Regions from separate parts of the Nitrincola iocasae genome, predicted to be linked through region 2. Evidence: predicted binding sites of a transcription regulator. Region 2 holds the regulator's gene; the other holds the start of a gene.
What was found. Region 2 encodes sigma-54, which starts transcription at its own class of promoters, with help from an activator protein. Its sites were predicted from a motif close to TGGCACNNNNNTTGCTNT; they were not measured.
Positions count from the first base shown of each region.

Region 1: the regulator sigma-54 is predicted to act here: its motif matches at 2,163-2,180, upstream of glnA (glutamate--ammonia ligase).

Region 1 covers NZ_CP044222.1:498,032-507,398, forward strand. The annotation lists gene typA (translational GTPase TypA) at 65-1,873, opposite strand; gene glnA (glutamate--ammonia ligase) at 2,270-3,676, shown strand; gene glnL (nitrogen regulation protein NR(II)) at 4,013-5,086, shown strand; gene glnG (nitrogen regulation protein NR(I)) at 5,070-6,497, shown strand; gene F5I99_RS19410 (hypothetical protein) at 6,578-6,754, opposite strand; gene F5I99_RS02405 (ammonium transporter) at 6,792-8,168, opposite strand; gene F5I99_RS02410 (c-type cytochrome) at 8,452-8,805, opposite strand; gene holA (DNA polymerase III subunit delta) at 8,802-9,367, opposite strand, start outside.
Region 2 covers NZ_CP044222.1:3,002,156-3,011,522, forward strand. The annotation lists gene F5I99_RS13770 (KpsF/GutQ family sugar-phosphate isomerase) at 1-154, shown strand, start outside; gene F5I99_RS13775 (KdsC family phosphatase) at 157-693, shown strand; gene lptC (LPS export ABC transporter periplasmic protein LptC) at 693-1,259, shown strand; gene lptA (lipopolysaccharide transport periplasmic protein LptA) at 1,246-1,758, shown strand; gene lptB (LPS export ABC transporter ATP-binding protein) at 1,761-2,489, shown strand; gene F5I99_RS13795 (RNA polymerase factor sigma-54) at 2,529-4,034, shown strand; gene hpf (ribosome hibernation promoting factor) at 4,083-4,373, shown strand; gene F5I99_RS13805 (PTS sugar transporter subunit IIA) at 4,394-4,858, shown strand; gene rapZ (RNase adapter RapZ) at 4,862-5,719, shown strand; gene F5I99_RS13815 (HPr family phosphocarrier protein) at 5,731-6,000, shown strand; gene yjgA (ribosome biogenesis factor YjgA) at 6,009-6,542, shown strand; gene F5I99_RS13825 (YhdP family phospholipid transporter) at 6,552-9,367, opposite strand, start outside.

The DNA of each region.
Region 1 (9,367 bases), 1.6 Mb from region 2:
GCTCCTGAGGGTACTTTCAAACAAAAAAAAGGCAGCCCGGAGGCTGCCCTTAGTTTAGCAAGCCTTACTTTTTATTGCGCTTACGTTCGTTCTCTTTCAAGAGTTTTTTGCGTATACGGATGCTGTTTGGTGTTACTTCTACCAATTCATCATCTTCAATAAAGTCGAGCGCTTGTTCCAGTGAAAATTTAACCGGTGGTGTGAGAACAATGTTTTCATCCGTACCTGACGCGCGCACGTTGGTCAGCTGCTTGCCTTTGGTGGGGTTGACCACCAGGTCGTTGGAGCGGCTGTGAATGCCTATGACCATGCCTTCATAGACTTCAACGTTAGGTGGCAAGAACAGACGGCCACGCTCCTGCAGGTTGAACAGGGCAAAACCAAGTACCTTGCCATTGACCATGGAGACCAGCACACCGTTTTGGCGCTCACCCATATCGCCGTCTTTAACACGGCCATAATGATCAAATACAGAGGTCATGATACCGGTGCCGGAGGTCATGGTCATAAACTGGCTGCGGAAACCAATCAGACCACGGGACGGGATCATAAAGGTCACACGTATGCGGCCTTTACCATCCACTTCCATATTGGTCATGTCACCTTTACGTTTACCCAGTTCTTCAATCACAGATCCCTGATGCTGCTCTTCAACGTCCAGCATGACCAGCTCATAGGGCTCACGGATTTCGCCATCAATTAATTTCTGAATAACTTCCGGGCGGGATACTCCCAGCTCGAAACCTTCACGGCGCATGGATTCAATCAGTACTGAGAGGTGCAGTTCGCCACGCCCAGATACCTTGAACTTCTCGGGCGTTTCACCAGGTTCAACACGTAAGGCAACGTTATGAATGAGCTCGCGTTCCAGGCGTTCTTTGATATTACGGCTGGTGACAAACTTACCTTCCTGGCCAGCAAAGGGTGAGTCATTGACCTGGAAGGTCATGGAGACTGTCGGCTCATCAACAGATAAGGCTGGCAGGGCTTCAACACAGTTTGGATCACACAGGGTATCAGAAATATTCAGCTGCTCCAGGCCGGTGATACAAACGATATCACCCGCTTCAGCTTCAGATATTTCAACTCGCTCAAGACCATGGTAACCCATAATCTGCAGTACACGGCCGGAACGTAGCCCGGCGTGACTATCAATGACTTTGACCTGGGTATTGGTTTTCAGACGACCGCGGGTGATGCGTCCAACACCGATAACGCCAACGTAGCTGTTGTAGTCGAGTGCGGAGATCTGCATCTGCAGCGGTCCATCAGGATCGACGCGAGGTGGGTGTACATGCTTGATGATGGCTTCAAACAACGGCGTCATATCGTCGGCCATATTTTCATGGTCAAGACCGGCGATGCCATTCAGGGCTGAAGCATAAACAACCGGGAAGTCGAGTTGTTCATCGGTTGCACCGAGGTTATCAAACAGATCAAACACCTGATCCATAACCCAATCAGGTCGGGCGCCAGGACGGTCAACTTTATTGATGACAACAATCGGATGCAGGCCTTGAGCAAAGGCTTTCTGAGTTACGAAGCGGGTCTGAGGCATGGGGCCGTCAACTGCATCTACCAGCAGTAGAACTGAGTCTACCATAGAGAGTACACGTTCTACTTCACCACCGAAGTCGGCGTGCCCCGGTGTGTCAACTATGTTGATACGGTAGTCATTCCACTTGATGGCCGTGTTTTTGGCCAGAATGGTAATGCCACGCTCACGCTCCTGATCATTGGAGTCCATGATGCGTTCTGCACTTTCATCGCGACGAGTCAGGGTACCTGACTGCTGCATTAGCTTGTCCACTAGTGTGGTTTTGCCATGGTCGACGTGCGCGATAATGGCAATGTTTCTGAGGTCTTCGATCACAGGTGTGTTCCAGGTTTCTTGGTAAAGCGCATTATTATACGCCAGTAACGCCGAACAATCGATGAAAGTTTGTTCAGTGTTTATTTTCAAAATGGTGCACTGCGATAGCGCAAGATTTCACGCTTTGGCGTAGTATAAGCAAGTCAGTGCACGCTATCAGAACCCTTAATGCTGTCATGCACTACTATGGTGCTGCTTAATGACATTGTGCACTATTTATGTGCATAAAAGTTTTGGGTGTGAGAGTGCAATTCGCCAGTCAGGCGGTAAATGGGTGGCTCTGACGAAATGGCACGAGGATTGCTTTAGAAATATCAAGCAGTCGTGCCGGATAGAACTCCGGTAGATCCGGCTTTCGGCAAATTCATGTAGATCAAAAAAAGGTAGGAGAGTCCTATGTCAGAGCATACTCTGAATCTGATTAAAGAACACAATGCGAAATGGGTTGATATGCGCTTTACTGATTTCAAAGGTAAAGAACAGCACGTAACCATCCCCGTTTCTGATATGGGTGATTCCTTCTTCGAAGAAGGCAAAATGTTTGATGGCTCCTCCATCGCTGGCTGGAAGGGTATTAATGAATCTGACATGATTCTGATGCCGGATGATGCTGCATCTGTTCTGGATCCTTTTACTGAAGCACCAACTATTATTGTTCGCTGTAATATCGTCGAGCCAGCAACCGGTCAGGGTTATGACCGTGATCCACGCTCTGTAGCGCTGCGTGCTGAACAGTATCTGGCGTCTACCGGTATTGCTGATTCTGCGATGCTTGGTCCGGAACCTGAATTTTTCGTATTTGATGAAGTGAACTGGCATGCCGATATCGGTGGCTGTGGCTATACCATCAGCTCTGAAGAAGCGTCCTGGGCATCCAGCCATAAAATTGAAGGTGGTAACACCGGTCACCGTCCACGCGTGAAAGGCGGTTACTTCCCAGTGCCACCGATCGACTCTCTGCATGACTTGCGTGCTGCAATGTGTGATGCCATGGAAGCCATGGGTCTAACCATTGAAGTGCACCACCATGAAGTGGCGACGGCTGGCCAGTGTGAAATCGGTGTGCGCGGTAATACACTGGTTAAGAAAGCCGACGAAGTGCAGATCCTGAAGTATTGTGTACACAACGTTGCACATGCTTACGGCAAAACGGCGACCTTTATGCCTAAGCCTCTGGTTGGTGATAATGGTTCAGGCATGCACGTACATCTGTCCATGTCCAAAGATGGCAAAAACATCTTCGCAGGTGACGGCTACGGTGGCTTGAGCGAATACGCACTGTATTACATCGGTGGTATTATCAAACATGCTAAAGCGTTGAATGCACTATGTAACCCGTCTACTAACTCTTATAAGCGTCTGGTACCAGGTTTTGAAGCACCTGTTATGTTGGCTTACTCAGCACGTAACCGCTCTGCCTCTTTGCGTATTCCTTATACTACTACACCTAAGGCACGTCGTGTGGAAGCTCGCTTCCCTGACCCAGCTGCCAACCCCTACTTGTGCTTTGCCGCCTTGTTGATGGCGGGTATTGATGGTATACAGAACAAAATCCATCCTGGCGATCCTGCAGATAAAGATCTGTATGACCTGCCACCAGAAGAAGCCAAGCAGATTCCTACCGTGGTATCCAGCTTGACTGAAGCCCTGGATAGTCTGGAAGCTGATCATGAGTTCCTGACTAAAGGCGGCGTGTTCTCCAAAGATATGCTCGATGCCTACATCAAGCTGAAACGTGCTGAAGTTGAGCGCGTGAATATGACAACGCACCCTGTTGAGTTTGACCTTTACTACTCTGTTTAAGATGAGCAAGGTTTAACCCGATCGCTGAGAAGCCTCCTGACGGAGGCTTTTTTATGTAAAGGATGTACGGGCAGAAAATTGCTCCTGCATTTTCTGCATAAGCGCCGTCCATGGCGCGATATGTCGCGGGTGCATGGATGCGCAGGAGCGGCGCTGCTCCCTCTTAACGCAAATCACTGTACTAATAAATAGCAAGCGCACAGAATTGGTGCACTAGGTGTGAGTTGCTTAAGGCTAATATGACCGTAAAACCCGTATCCACTGCACTTATTTGGATCGTAAGGGGTTATTTAAGTGGCACCTTTCTTGCTATAACAATGCAAGAGGAGATGTTTAATGCCAATAAAATCGATTCATCAGCAGATACTGGATAACCTGACAACGTCAGTGATTCTGCTCGATAATCAGCTGTTTATAACCTATATGAACCCAGCGGCAGAAATGCTGTTGCAAGCATCCATACGCCGCTTAAAAGGTAAGGCTATTTATGAATGGCTGGTGTTTAGTGAAGAAGATCTGGATTTGATGCGTGATGCCTTAACATCGCTGCATCCTTACAGTAAACGTGAAGCCCGTCTGATGAATGCCATGGGGCAAGAGTTACTGATTGACTATAGTGTCAATTTATCTCCCTCGCTGGGGTTGCTCCTGGAAGTTCAGGCAAGAGACCGTTTGCTGCGTATTGAGCGTGAAGAGGAGCTATTATCCCGTCATGCAACAGCGCGTTCATTGGTCAGAGGTTTAGCACATGAAATTAAAAATCCATTAGGTGGAATTCGTGGGGCGGCCCAGTTGCTTGAGCGTGAACTGACGGATGTTGATCTACACGATTATACTCGTGTGATCATTGATGAGGCGGATCGTTTGCGCAACCTGGTGGACCGTTTGTTGGGTCCTCATAAGTTGCCCCATCTGGAAATGGTTAATATTCATGCCATCCTGGAGCGTGTCTGCCACTTGGTCAGGGCTGAATCTGAAGAGAAAATCAGTCTGACTCGCGATTATGATCCAAGTATTCCGGAGTTTTCCGGGGATAAAGAGCAGTTGATTCAGGCTATTCTGAATATTGTCCGTAATGCCATGCAAGCGCTGCATGAATCAGCCACTGAAGAACCCTCTATCACCATTAAAACTCGTGCGTTGCGCCAGATGACGCTGGGTACCGAAAGACACCGGTTGGTGTGTTCAATTGAAATAATCGATAACGGTCCGGGTATTCCAGAAGAGCTGGCATCTAGTATCTTTTACCCGATGGTGACCGGGCGTGCCGAAGGCTCCGGCCTGGGCTTATCCATTGCACAAGCTATCATCAATCGACATCGTGGACTGATAGAGTGCACTACAGAGCCGGGCCAGACACGATTTCACTTACTAATACCACTGGAGCAGAATCATGAATACAAGCGGTAATGTCTGGGTGGTTGATGATGACCGTTCGATACGCTGGGTGTTGGATAAGGCCTTAAGTTCCGCTGGATTGAAAACCGCTATTTTTGAAAGTGCGGACCAGTTGCTGAAAAAGCTGTCACTGGAACAACCGGATGCCATTATCAGTGATATCCGTATGCCGGGAATGGATGGACTGGAAATGCTGGAGCGTATCCATGTTGACTATCCTGACCTGCCCATCATTATTATGACCGCACATTCCGATCTGGATAGTGCTGTGGCGTCTTATCGTGGTGGCGCCTTCGAGTACCTGCCCAAACCCTTTGATGTGGATGATGCCGTTGCGCTGGTCGCCAGAGCAGTAGAGCATGCGCATGAACGGCGAGAAAAAGCTCCCGATCTTATTGAGACTGATACCGCTGAAATTATTGGTGAAGCACCGGCAATGCAGGAAGTATTTCGCGCTATCGGACGTTTGTCACAATCCAATATAACCGTGTTGATCAATGGTGATTCAGGTACGGGCAAAGAGTTGGTGGCACATGCACTGCATCGACACAGTCCACGGGTCGCGCATCCGTTTATTCCACTTAATATGGCAGCAATTCCTAAAGATCTGATTGAGTCTGAACTATTTGGTCATGAAAAAGGCGCGTTTACCGGTGCAGCTGCTGCCCGTCGAGGTCGCTTTGAGCAGGCCGATGGCGGTACGCTGTTTCTGGATGAAATTGGTGATATGCCCGCTGATACGCAGACGCGTCTACTACGTGTGTTGGCTGATGGTGAGTTTTATCGAGTGGGTGGTCATACCCCGGTTAAAGTGGATGTTCGCATTATTGCGGCGACCCATCAGAACCTGGAAACCCTGGTTCAGGAAGGGCGCTTTCGCGAAGATTTATTCCATCGTCTGAATGTTATCCGCATTCATATTCCCAGATTGTCACAAAGGCGTGAAGATATCCCGAGGTTGGCTCGCTATTTCCTGGCACGTTCAGCCGAAGAGCTGAGTGTAGAGCCAAAAACCCTTAAAGCCGAGACAGAAGAGTTTATTTGTGATCTACCCTGGCCGGGTAATGTCAGGCAACTGGAGAATACCTGCCGCTGGTTAACAGTGATGGCTTCAGGTCGGGAAGTACTGATCTCTGATTTACCCCCAGAGTTGCTCGACCGACCGGAAATTAGCCAGCCTGCTGGGGGCAGTTGGGACCAGTTGTTGCGTAACTGGGCGGATCAGCAGTTGAGTCGTGGACGCAAGTCTATTCTCAATGAAGCCTTGCCAATGTTTGAGCAGGCAATGATAGAGATCGCGCTGAAGCATACCGCGGGGCGCAAACGGGATGCAGCCGAGTTGTTGGGTTGGGGCCGAAATACCTTAACGCGCAAGATCAAAGAATTGGGAATGGAGGCTGATGAGGATGATGATGAGAGTTAGTGATCATTATTAGCCGGTATGGCTATTAAGTGTCTGGTGCTGGCAGCTCTGCTAAGAGAGCTGCCAGTCAACCACGATCCTCAGCGATTTTTCAAAGGATCCATTGGACTGCTGAAGCTGTGTTTTTCGTGCTTCGCACTAGCGACTACCACCAAGATGACCGCGGCAGCAACACCGAGTGTAATCAGACTCAATATTACGGGTTTGTCGAAGAAGGTGAACACCGCGCTGGCACCTTCAAATGTAGTTAGACTCATGGTTGATCCTCTTAATTAATATGTTTTAGCCAGCGGCTTAAGCAAGCTTGTTTTCTAAAGGTATTGAGGTTGCCGGGCTGCTGTTTTCGAAACGAGTAACTGCTGCTTGTCCATGCATTGCATCCCATTCCGGATAGGCTTGTGCTGGTACTTCGGTCAGATCCAGTCCGCGCTCTTCAGCCTGTCTGGGAACTCGCAGCATGCCCACCTGTTTTAGCAGGTAAGAGAGCATGTAGCCTGGAATGAATCCCAGTGAAGCCATCACGATCGCACCGACAAGTTGGCCAGTAAAGCTGATATCGGCCATGCCTTCCATGTTTGGATAGCCACTAAGAAAAATGCCGCTGATCAGTAATCCGGCGAAACCGGCAAATCCGTGTACCGCAAAAGCACCTACGGCATCATCAATGCGGAGGCGCAGTAGTAGCTGATTCATCATTGGGGCTAAGCAACCAACCCCGAGTGCGATTAGGTAAGCAAGTCCTGGGTGATAGAGGTCAAGTCCTGGTGCAATCGAAATAATACCGACCAGTCCGCCAGACATCATCCAGAAAGGCTCGCGGCTGATCAGGTATGCACCGACAACACCGCCGGCAAAACCCATCAAGGTATTAAAGGAAAAAGCCGAGAGTGTGGTCGGTTGGCCATATATGTTGATCCACTGAGCTCCTCCGTTATAAATGATGCAGCCACCGAGAAAGCCAAAAAAACCAACAATAATCAGCATCAGTCCAACAACACTCATTGGCATGCTATGGCCAGCAATGGGATTGACCGAGCCATCGGTGTTAAAGCGTCCGATACGCGGCCCCAGGTTAATCACCACGGCTAGTGCAAAAAAGCCAGCAACCATGTGTACTACGCCTGCAGCGCCTACATCATGGTAACCCCATTTTACCGTCAGCCAGCCTTCTGGATGCCAGCCCCAAGCTGCTGCGAATAGCCAGAGTACGCCCCCGAGCAATAACGTCAGTATCAGGAAGGCGCTGACACGAGCGCGTTCAATGATTGCGCCAGAAAAAATAGAGCCGGTCGTGGCGGCAAAAAGCGCGAAAGCACCCCAGAAAATGCCGGTAGCATTATCCTGGATGTTGGGTCCCATTGATTCACTCCAGGGCATAGATGCCATGAATGCGTCCATCCTTGGCACTAACCCATCCGGAAATGCGTTGTAAATTGCCCAGCCGATAAGGTACACAGCTGGAATGATCAGCGCGAAGGCGAGGATGTTTTTTACCCCGGCAGCCAGGGCATTTTTCAGTCGAGATGCGCCAATTTCATAAGAGAGAAATCCGGCATGTATCAGTATCATCAGGGCGGTGCACCACCAGTAAAAAATCTCCATGTTCAGGGTGTTGGTCATATCGATCAGAGCATGTAGCTCGGCAAGGGAAGGAGTTTGAAGCTCATCCATAGGTCAATCCTCAGAAAGGTTGTTGGGGCGGCTAAAAACACAGTCATAGACAGACTGAAAGGTCTGCCAATTATTTATTTATGGTTATATAATGTTCCTCTAAGGAATGTAAGCAGGGTCCGTGCCAAGTTGCTTTTAAGTAGGTATTTAAGGCTGGAAGCAAGAGCATTCGGGGCACGTGGTGTTTGGTAAGGTATTTTTGTGACTAAGGATTGACAGAAAAATGCATCAAAATCGTCCAGTAATATGCTCGCTGCCTGTATATGGGGCAGCTGATGGGGACTCAGTCTACAGTCTGTGTGTTTTCATGTAAGCGTTGCTCGCGTTGACGCCGACGCAGATCTACAGCGTAGCGGGCGACAGTGTTTGCTTGTTCGTCGCTCAGGTCGGGAAAGTGCCCCATGGGATGACCAAACTGGTAGCCATGTTTAATAATTAGGACAACATCATGCACTTGCAGTTGGCTGATACCAACTGGCAGGTTTTGTAACTCATCTCCAAGGCCCCGATAAGTGTGACATTCCCGGCAGTAGTAGCCATAAAGCTGTTCCCCGCTGGTCATTTTGGCTGGCGGGATATCTGCGTCACAGGCAGTCAAAAACAGCATGAAAAGCAGTAAGGGTAGGATGGACTTCATCGATCCTCCAGTGCCGGTAGTAGGGAAACTCCTGCAAGCTTGAGTGCAATTTGACGGATGATCAACCAGGGGCTTTGGTCATGCATCCCCTTGATGGCATGGTCGGCCAAAGCCGCTGATTTCAGCAATGACTCCAGTGTTGTGGACGCCTGGGTCTGGCTAGCCTTACGTACCAGAGCTTTGCGTTTACCCCAGATGCGCTCTTTTTGACACAGGCTATCGTATTGTTGGCCCTGTTGCAGTGCCAGCTGAACATTATACAGCGTGCGGATTTCCCGGGTTAGTGCCCAGAGCACCACGGGTGCTTCAAGTCCTTCCTGGATTAGTGCCGTGAGGATTTTTTCGCAGCGTTCTGGTTGTCGGCTTAGCGCGGCTTCGGTTAAGGCAAATACATCGTAGCGTGAACTATCTGAAACCGAGGCAATAACTTGCTCAGCAGTGATTTGGGTATCCGGAAACAAGAGTTGCAGCTTAGCCAGCTCCTGGTGTGCTGCCAAGAGGTTGCCCTCAATGCGTTCTGCCAGTACCTGCAAGGCTTCATCATTGAGTTGCATTCCCTGGC
Region 2 (9,367 bases):
AGGTGGAACCACATTAAAAACTGGTTCACTGGCTGCAGAAGCACTGAAAATCATGCAGGAACGTAAAATTAATGCGCTGTTGATCACAGATCACCAAGGCCAACTCGCCGGTGCACTGAACATGCATGACCTGCTTAAAGCCGGAGTTATCTGACCATGACTGAAATCCTGTCCGATGAACTGAAACAACGCTTGCAAGCCATACGGCTGGCAGTATTCGATGTGGATGGCATACTGACCGATGGCTCATTGTATTTTTTGCCCGATGGCCAGGAAATTAAAGCCTTCAACACCCTGGATGGTCTGGGATTGAAACTGCTGCAGAAAGCCGGCATCAAGACAGCCATTATCACCGGACGCAGCTCATCCCAAGTCAGTATGCGCGCCAAAGCACTGGGTGTTGACTGGCTGCTACAGGGGCGAGAAGACAAGCTGACCGCTCTGGAAGAGATCTGGCAGGAAAGTGGAGACAGCGCAACCACTACAGCCTATATAGGTGATGATCTGCCTGATTTGGCGGCTATTATCACTGTCGCTTTTGGCGCATCGGTTCCCAATGGTCATCCCGTGGTCTGTAAAGAAGCTGACTGGTGCACCACCCGTCGTGGTGGACAAGGTGCCGCACGGGAGTTCTGCGAAATACTGTTATCAGCTCAAGGTAAACTGTCTGGCCTGATTGAGGAATTTCGTTGATGCTAAATGCAGCCCGTCTGAAGCTGATAACAGGTCTGGCTATATTACTGGCGGCGCTGGTGTACTGGGGTTTTTTTGGCAGTCCCAGCGAAACCCTCACAGGTAATCCGAATGATCCGGAACGGGTGGATTTTTTTATCCGTGATGCTTACATCACTGACTTTGATGAAAACGGGCAAGTATCAAGTATCATTCAATCACCTCATCTGCAGCATTACCCTGCGCCCGAGCTGATCACGCTGAACAGCCCATTGATCACCCTGCCTCGTGATACACGTGGTGATACGCAGATTTCATCTGATTTGGGCAGCATGCTTGATGATGAAAGCAAGATTGAACTTGCAGGAAACGTCAGGGTTATTGATAATCCTGCAGCAGATACACCTTGGGTACTGACGACATCAGTCATGACACTACTGCCACCGGATGATTATGCCGAAACCGATGCCCCGGTTCAGATTCAACAGGGAACTAACCGTACTGATGCTATCGGCATGCAGGCGTGGCTCAGAGAACACCGTATAGACCTGCTGTCTGACGTAAGAGGATATTATGCGACCTACTAAAATGTTAATGCGGTGCCTGATCGCTGCTCTAGTAATACTAAGCCAGACCGCTCAGGCTTTACCTGAAGATCAGGAGCAGCCAATTTATGTCTCTGCTGATCATGCCAGCATGAACGAACTTACAGGTATCGCTGTATATACCGGATCAGTTGAGATACGTCAGGGTACCATGCTGATGCTGGGCTCACGTGTCGAAATGCACCGTGATGATACCGGTAGCATTTCCAGAATTTTATCTACCGGTGCCCCAGCTGAATTTCACCAACAAGCCAGCGCCGAGCAACCGCTAACCAAAGCCTACGGCTTGCGTATGGATTACCGTGTGCCCGATCAGACAGTAACCATTACAGAAAACGCTCGCGTCATGCAGGATGCTGATGAATTCACTGGAGAGCGCATCGTTTATGATATGGACAAGTCAGTCGTTGATGCCTTTAGAAGTGAATCTCAGGATGGCCAGCGCGTACAAATGGTCATTCAACCGAAAGGCGATCAGTAGCTATGACAACTACACTGGAAGCCCTGCACCTGGCCAAGTCCTACAAAGGACGCGATGTTGTTCGCGATGTATCCCTAAGTATCAATCAGGGTGAGATAGTGGGTCTGCTGGGTCCCAATGGCGCAGGCAAAACAACCTGTTTCTATATGATTGTAGGGCTGGTTAATGCCGACAAAGGCAATATTCGCCTTGCGCAGCAGGATATCACCCAATTACCCATGCACAACCGTGCCAAAAAAGGCATAGGCTATCTGCCCCAAGAAGCTTCAGTTTTCAGAAAACTAAGCGTTAGTGACAACCTGATGGCTATTCTGGAAACCCGCAAAGAATTATCCAAATCAGATCGCACACAACTGCTGGAAGAATTGTTACAGGAATTCCATATTACCCATCTACGAAATAGTCCTGGCATGGCGCTGTCCGGGGGGGAGCGTCGACGCGTGGAAATAGCCCGGGCATTGGCCACGGAGCCCCGCTTCATTCTGCTTGATGAACCTTTCGCCGGTGTTGATCCGATATCAGTAAATGACATTAAACAAACTATACGGCATCTTCAGGAACGTAATATAGGTATACTCATAACAGATCACAATGTTCGTGAGACCCTCGATATTTGTGAACGTGCCTACATAGTGAGTGAAGGCGCCATCCTTGCAGATGGCAGTCCATCTGACATAATGGGTAATGAGCAGGTTCGCAGCGCCTATCTGGGCGATCAGTTCCAACTCTAGTCACCATCCCTGCCTCTGAATAAGTGATCTAAACGGCATATGAAGCAAGCGTTACATCTCAAGATCGGCCAACATCTCACGATGACGCCACAGCTGCAACAGGCTATCCGCCTGCTACAGCTGTCAACTCTGGATCTGCAACAGGAGATCCAGCAAGCGCTGGACAGCAACCCGTTGCTGGAAGTCAGTGATGAAGAGTCTGACGCGGCCGAAGGGCACGTGGGTGAAACCTATGAAGACAAAGAAACGGCCGCACTCAGCAGTAACAGTGAAACCTCAGACAGTCTGAGCGATGACACAGCAGCAGATAATGACTGGAATGAGTCTATTCCGGAAGATTTGCCCACTGACAGCAACTGGGAAGATACCTTCCAGGCTCAAGGCTCAGGTACCGGCCCGGCTACTGAAGGCGACTGGCCCAATCAGGATAATGATACCCGAGAAGACACTCTGCAGGATCATCTGATCTGGCAACTGAACTTAACGCCCATGAGTGAGCAGGATTACATGGTGGCGGAAGCCATTATCGATGCTACTGATGCCGATGGCTACCTGCGTAGCGACCCCGCAGAACTTCTGGAACAGTTTCAGGCACAACAGCCGGAACTGTTCATGGAAGCAGATGAAGATGAAATTCTGGCGGTACTTCATCGGGTTCAGCAGTTTGACCCACCCGGTGTGGCAGCCCGTGATCTGAGTGAATGCCTGTGTATTCAGATCAAGCAACTGCCTGATGCAATTGAGTGGCGTGAACAAGCGATCCGTCTTTGCCGGGAATTTCTTCCGCTGCTGGGTAGTCATGACTACAAAACCCTGATGCGCAAAATGCGCCTAAATGACGTTGAGTTAGATAATGTCATCAATCTGATCCGATCACTGAACCCCAAACCCGGCGCACTGATCAGTTCCACCCAATCTGAATATGTAATTCCTGACGTTATGGTCCGCAAGATCCATGATGAGTGGATTGTATCCCTTAATCCCGATATCGCTCCGAAACTGCGGATTAACTCACAGTACGCTGATTTGATCCGCCGCGCTGACAGTAGCGCAGACAATACTTACCTGAAAAACCATCTGCAGGAAGCCCGCTGGTTTTTGAAAAGCTTACTGAGCCGAAATGATACGCTATTGAAAGTGGCGACTGAGATCGTAGAGCGACAGCGTGACTTTCTCGATACAGGTGATGAAGCCATGAAACCCATGGTGCTGCATGATATCGCCGAAGCGGTGTCCATGCATGAATCAACCATTTCCCGTGTCACCACACAAAAATTCATTCATACCCCCAGAGGTATTTTCGAGCTGAAATATTTCTTTTCCAGCCAGGTCAATACCGCTGATGGTGAAGGCGCCTCATCTACAGCTATCCGGGCGCTGATCAAAAAGTTGATCTCTGCTGAAAATACAGCCAAACCCCTCAGCGATAACAAGATCGCACAACTGCTGAAAGAGCAGGGAATCAACGTAGCGAGACGTACCGTTGCAAAATATCGTGAAGCGCTAAGCATTCCGCCTTCTAATGAGCGCAAGCGTCTGCTTTAATTAACTATAGAGTACGACCTTATCGTACCAGCACTAAGGAGAGAAACCATGCAGATCAATATAACTGGTCATCACGTAGAACTGACAGATGCATTAAATGAGTATGTGCGCAGTAAATTCGTGCGTCTTGAGCGTCATTTCGACAATATTACCAACGTACAGGTGACCCTGAGTGTTGAGAAGCAGCGCCAGAAAGCTGAAGCTGACTTACATGTAGCTGGTGGTGAAATATTTGCACAAGCCGAACAGGATGACATGTATGCTGCAATAGATGCCATGATCGACAAACTGGATCGTCAGATCATTAAGCACAAGGAAAAAATGAAATCTCATAAATAACCTTTAGTATTGACTATCATATGCCTATATCCGAACTACTGACTGAATCCCTGACACTTTGTCATATTGATGCAGGAAGTAAAAAACGTGTTTTAGAAATCGCCAGCGAAGCTCTGGCCGCCGAGATCGATAAACTGGAAGTTGAAGATGTCTTCAGTGCCCTACTCAATCGTGAACGTCTCGGTAGTACCGGTATCGGCGACGGTGTGGCGATCCCACACTGTCGTCTGGCTGGGTGCAATCGAGCTCTCGCACTCTTAGTCACCCTGAAAGAGCCGATTGATTTTAACGCGATAGACAACCGTCCAGTCGACCTTCTCTGTTGCCTGCTAGTACCTGAAGATGCCGCTACAGAGCATTTACAGACACTGGCCGGGCTTGCCGAACTTTTCAGTCAGTCTGAAATACGTGAAACACTGCGCAGTGCTGCTGATGCAGCAACGCTGTACAGTCGCTTCCTGAACGCTGCCAGGCAAGGGGCCTAAGCTGTGAAGCTGGTCATTTTGAGTGGTCGATCTGGTTCAGGTAAAACCACGGCATTGCAAGCACTTGAAGATGCTGGCTTTTATTGCATCGACAACCTGCCAGCCATTTTACTACCCGAACTGATCAAGCAAATGACTGAGGCCACGGGAAACCCGTCAAAAATAGCGGTCAGTATTGATGCCCGGAACCTGACCAGCAACCTGGAACGCTTTCCAGCGTTACTTGAACAACTCAAACAATTCAGTGACCTGAGCTGTGAAGTCATCTATCTGGATGCATCAGAATCCACGTTGCTAAAACGCTTCAGTGCCACCCGGCGCAAACACCCGCTCACCGACACTCACTCAGGATTACGTGAAGCAATTGAATACGAACGCGTGTTACTGGAGCCCATCGCGACCCTGGCCGACATGCGCATTGATACCACCCGACTGACGCTCTATGAGCTGCGTGATCGTATCAAACTACGTATTACACAAAGGCGCGAGCAATCCCTCTCCCTGCTATTTGAGTCCTTTGGCTTCAAACATGGCGTACCACTGGACGCTGACTTCACTTTTGACGTCCGCACACTACCCAACCCTCACTGGATACCTGAATTACGCCCCCTGACAGGACTGGATACGGAGGTGCGTGAATTTCTGCAGCAGTCGCCTGATGTGGATGAAATGGCGGCCGATATCACTCATTTTCTGGAACGCTGGTTACCGCGTATTCGCCAGGATAACCGCAGCTACCTGACAGTCTGTATAGGTTGCACTGGAGGCCAACATCGTTCGGTCTATCTGGCAGAATACCTGGCTAGTCATTTCAGCTTGTCCATGGATAGTGTCCACGTCCGTCACCGTGAACTGACCTGATTGAGAAAGGCATGATTGAATCTCCCATCACTATTATTAATAAACTCGGTTTACATGCACGAGCCGCCGCTAAGCTCAGCACCCTGGCCAGTGGTTTTTCCAGTCAGATTGAGATTGAAAAAAATGACCGCTGCGTCGACTGTAAAAGCATTATGGCAGTGATGATGCTGGCAGCCAGCAAAGGCACTGAGCTTAACCTTCGTATTGAAGGCACAGATGAACACCAGGCTTTTGAAGCCATAATTACGCTGATCAACAACCGTTTTGATGAGCCGGAATAGAGCCCCTTATGAATTCACCAGATCAAAATAACTTTCAGACTGATGATGAAGATATACTTGTCAGTCGCTCTGAGCTGAAACGGCAGATGGATGCGCTGAAACAACTGGGTAAACGCATCACCGAGCTGCGTCCGGATCAGCAGGAGAAAATCCCGATGGATGAAGCCCTGCGAGCAGCCATAACCGAAACCCGACGCATCACCTCTAACGGGGCATTAAAACGCCATATGCAATTTATTGGCAAATTAATGCGCCATGCTGACGTGGACGCTATCCGTCTGGCATTAGATGAATTTGATACCGCAAGCCAGGCGCATAACCAGAAGTTTCATGCCATTGAGCAGTGGCGTGAGCGATTACTGCTTGAAGGTACAGCCGGAAATGAAGCACTGGAAGCCTTTATCAATGATCACCCACAGACAGATATCCAGCAACTGCGTCAACTAATCCGGAATACCCGACGGGAAATTGAAAAACAGCAACCCCCGACGCAGTATCGTAAGCTATTCCGCTTTCTGCGTGACACCACCGAATCAAACTGAGCCAGGACATCAGCCCTCGTTAGCGTTCAGCAGGTTCAGCTCAGGATCATCCCAGTGACCCGTTAATGTATAGGCAATGCGGGTCATTTTTTCGATGCGGTCACCCATGATTTTATCAAAAATGAATAACGCACCGGCAACCTGAGGAGCCCCAAGTAACACCGCCCCAAGAGTCAAATTACTGCTCAGTGGCACACTCACCTTAATGGTTTTATCCAGTTGCTGTGTATTCAGGTTGACGCTGCCGGTAATTTCCATGGAGGCCGACGGGCCAGTTAGCATGAATGGATCACGGGTACTTGCCAGCCCCCCATTCAGATCATAGCTGGCCTTTAACTCATCGAATACCAAGCCACGCTGAAGCAGATCACTAAAATCCAGTCGCAGTCGTCTTGACAGGGTGTTTAAATTAAGCAGCCCGAATACCCGCAGCAAGTTAGCACCACTACCGGATTCAATGATACGCCCCTCTTCAGCCTGAAAGCTGAAAGAACCATCCAGTTCAGCCACACTGAATTGCCAGGGAGCACCTGGCCAGGTCAATTGTGCTGAAGATACTAACCGAGTTGTCTCCAGAGGCCTTCCCTGCCCCCAAAGATCAAGCACATCAGCCAAATCAGCGCCTGACAGGTTTAATGTCAGGTCTGTGGCCGGATGTGCCCCAGCTTGCCAATGGGCTCTGCCACTCACAGAAAAATCAAGCAGCTCACCCTGTATGTCTTCAAAGGTTACCTGCTGTGCTTGTGGTTGCATACGCAATTGCCAGCGCCCCAAAGCCCGCTGACCCAAACGCAAGTCATCAATTTGCAGATCAAGCCTGGGAAGCTCTGAGGTATCTACCGAGTGCGTTTGATCACTACCCGATTGCAGCAACGGCACAGAAGATTCAGACTCTGCATCTGCAATGGGCAGATGCAGATAAGCAAATCGAGCGACCCATTCACCTTCAGAGACCAATGCTGGGGGTTGAATATAGCCTTGGGCGCTTAGTCCAGCCAACTCACCAGATACTTCAAGCCTGGCGGTTTGCGGCAGTACCGGAACTCCCTGGCCCAGCAACACCTGTCCACGCAGCTCAGCTGACAAGTCCATAACACCTTGCAGCAGTTGATCATAGTGAAAAGATAAACGTGAATTTTCAGGATAGATGTCCAGATACAGCGAGCGGTTCTCCTCAGCCGGTTTTGCCAATACCAAGGGTAGATCAACCGCTGTTCCTACCAGGTCTGAACGTATCTCCATGCGTGGGCAGCGTGACGACTCAGCACAAAAGGTCATATCCATCTGCGCCTGACTTTTGCCAGTAAGCCTATCGGATAGTGTTATACCAGCGAGGTGGTCCAAATTCACACTGGATACAGCCCCTTGCAGATGAACTTGCGTGTCAGTACCTTCGGTAGTTATCTGGGCATTGACCGCTTCCCCAAACAACTGCCCCTGTAAACTGTCCGATGTCAGCCCTTGCCGTGTGGTATAGCTAAGCTGCCCATTGATGCCGCTGAAATAAATATCTCTTTCCAGTAGACGCAGGCTACTTTGTTTAAGTGCCGTCTGGACTTTAACATCTATTTTGTCGGGGTCATCCACCGGAACCTGGAGATGCAAACGTGTAGTGGTCTCGCCGCTAAATTGTAAGTCATCAAAAGCTGACCCTAGATAGCCCCCCAACGCCGACTCAGTCAGTAGTGCACTAAAATCAGACGCATCGCCCTCTAACAGCGATGCCACATGCAACTGCTGACTTTGTGGTGGTAGATAGATCCAGCCACTATTGATACGTGAGTTGAGAATATTCCCTTCTGCAATATCAATTCGCAACTCTGTGTTGCGCAGATGTAAAAATATCCGCCCATCCCGTACCACCGGCCAATCGGGATGGAAGGCAAACTCAGCCTGATCGGCATCCAGAAACAACTGCACACTCACCGGTAAATGTTGCGAATCTGGACGTAAGCCTGCATGTATCAACAAACCCGCCTGGTTAACCTGTCCGGCACGAATAGCCTCTTTAAGCCAGTCATACAGGGTTTCTCCAAGCTCCCTGGGCGGTGTGTAAAACTCCGTTTGTAGGGCATCCGTGTCAGTAATACCGATTAATAGACTGAATTCGATCTGCTCCTCGGCATCAAACGGACGGTACAAGCCAAAGCGCCCGTTAGCACTAATGGCCTCATTGCGTAAGCTGAGCAAGCCACTGTTCAGACGCAACGCCTCACTACTGACTTCCCAGCTCACCAGCCCACTCGCTTCAGAGTAATTCCAGCCAGTACCAAAAAGCTGTGGAAAGTTCAGCGTAAACGCAGCGCTTTCGAGTTCAATTTGTCCCATGTCCAGATTAGCATGCAACTGACCACTGATACCGGAGGCTTCGGGCGCATCCTGCCAGGCAGATACTGCCACATCATCCAGACGGGCGGTCAACACAAAACTTAACCAGTCTTGTGGATTCTCCCACCCCACCGCTAATTGACTAACCTGCCCCTCTGGTGCCAGGCGATCCAGGACCGACTCCGCCGTATCCGGCAACACATCCAGCATTTCCACCCAGTAATGCAACACTGCAAGATCGAGTGAATCCAACGCCAGATGTAGCGGCTCAATCCCCTGGCTCTCTGACAGACGAAATTCTGAAATCAGCTCGGGCAAAACTAACTGCACCCCTTGCACGCTGGCCTGCAATGACCTGAATTGTAATTGATAACTGTCATCATCAAGCGGCAGCAGCACAAAGCGGCTTTTCAGATTATCAATTTCTGGCCACTGAGGACCTGAGATGGACAGCGGTGTCACCGAGAAATCACCTTGCAGTTCTGTCAGTTGATGAT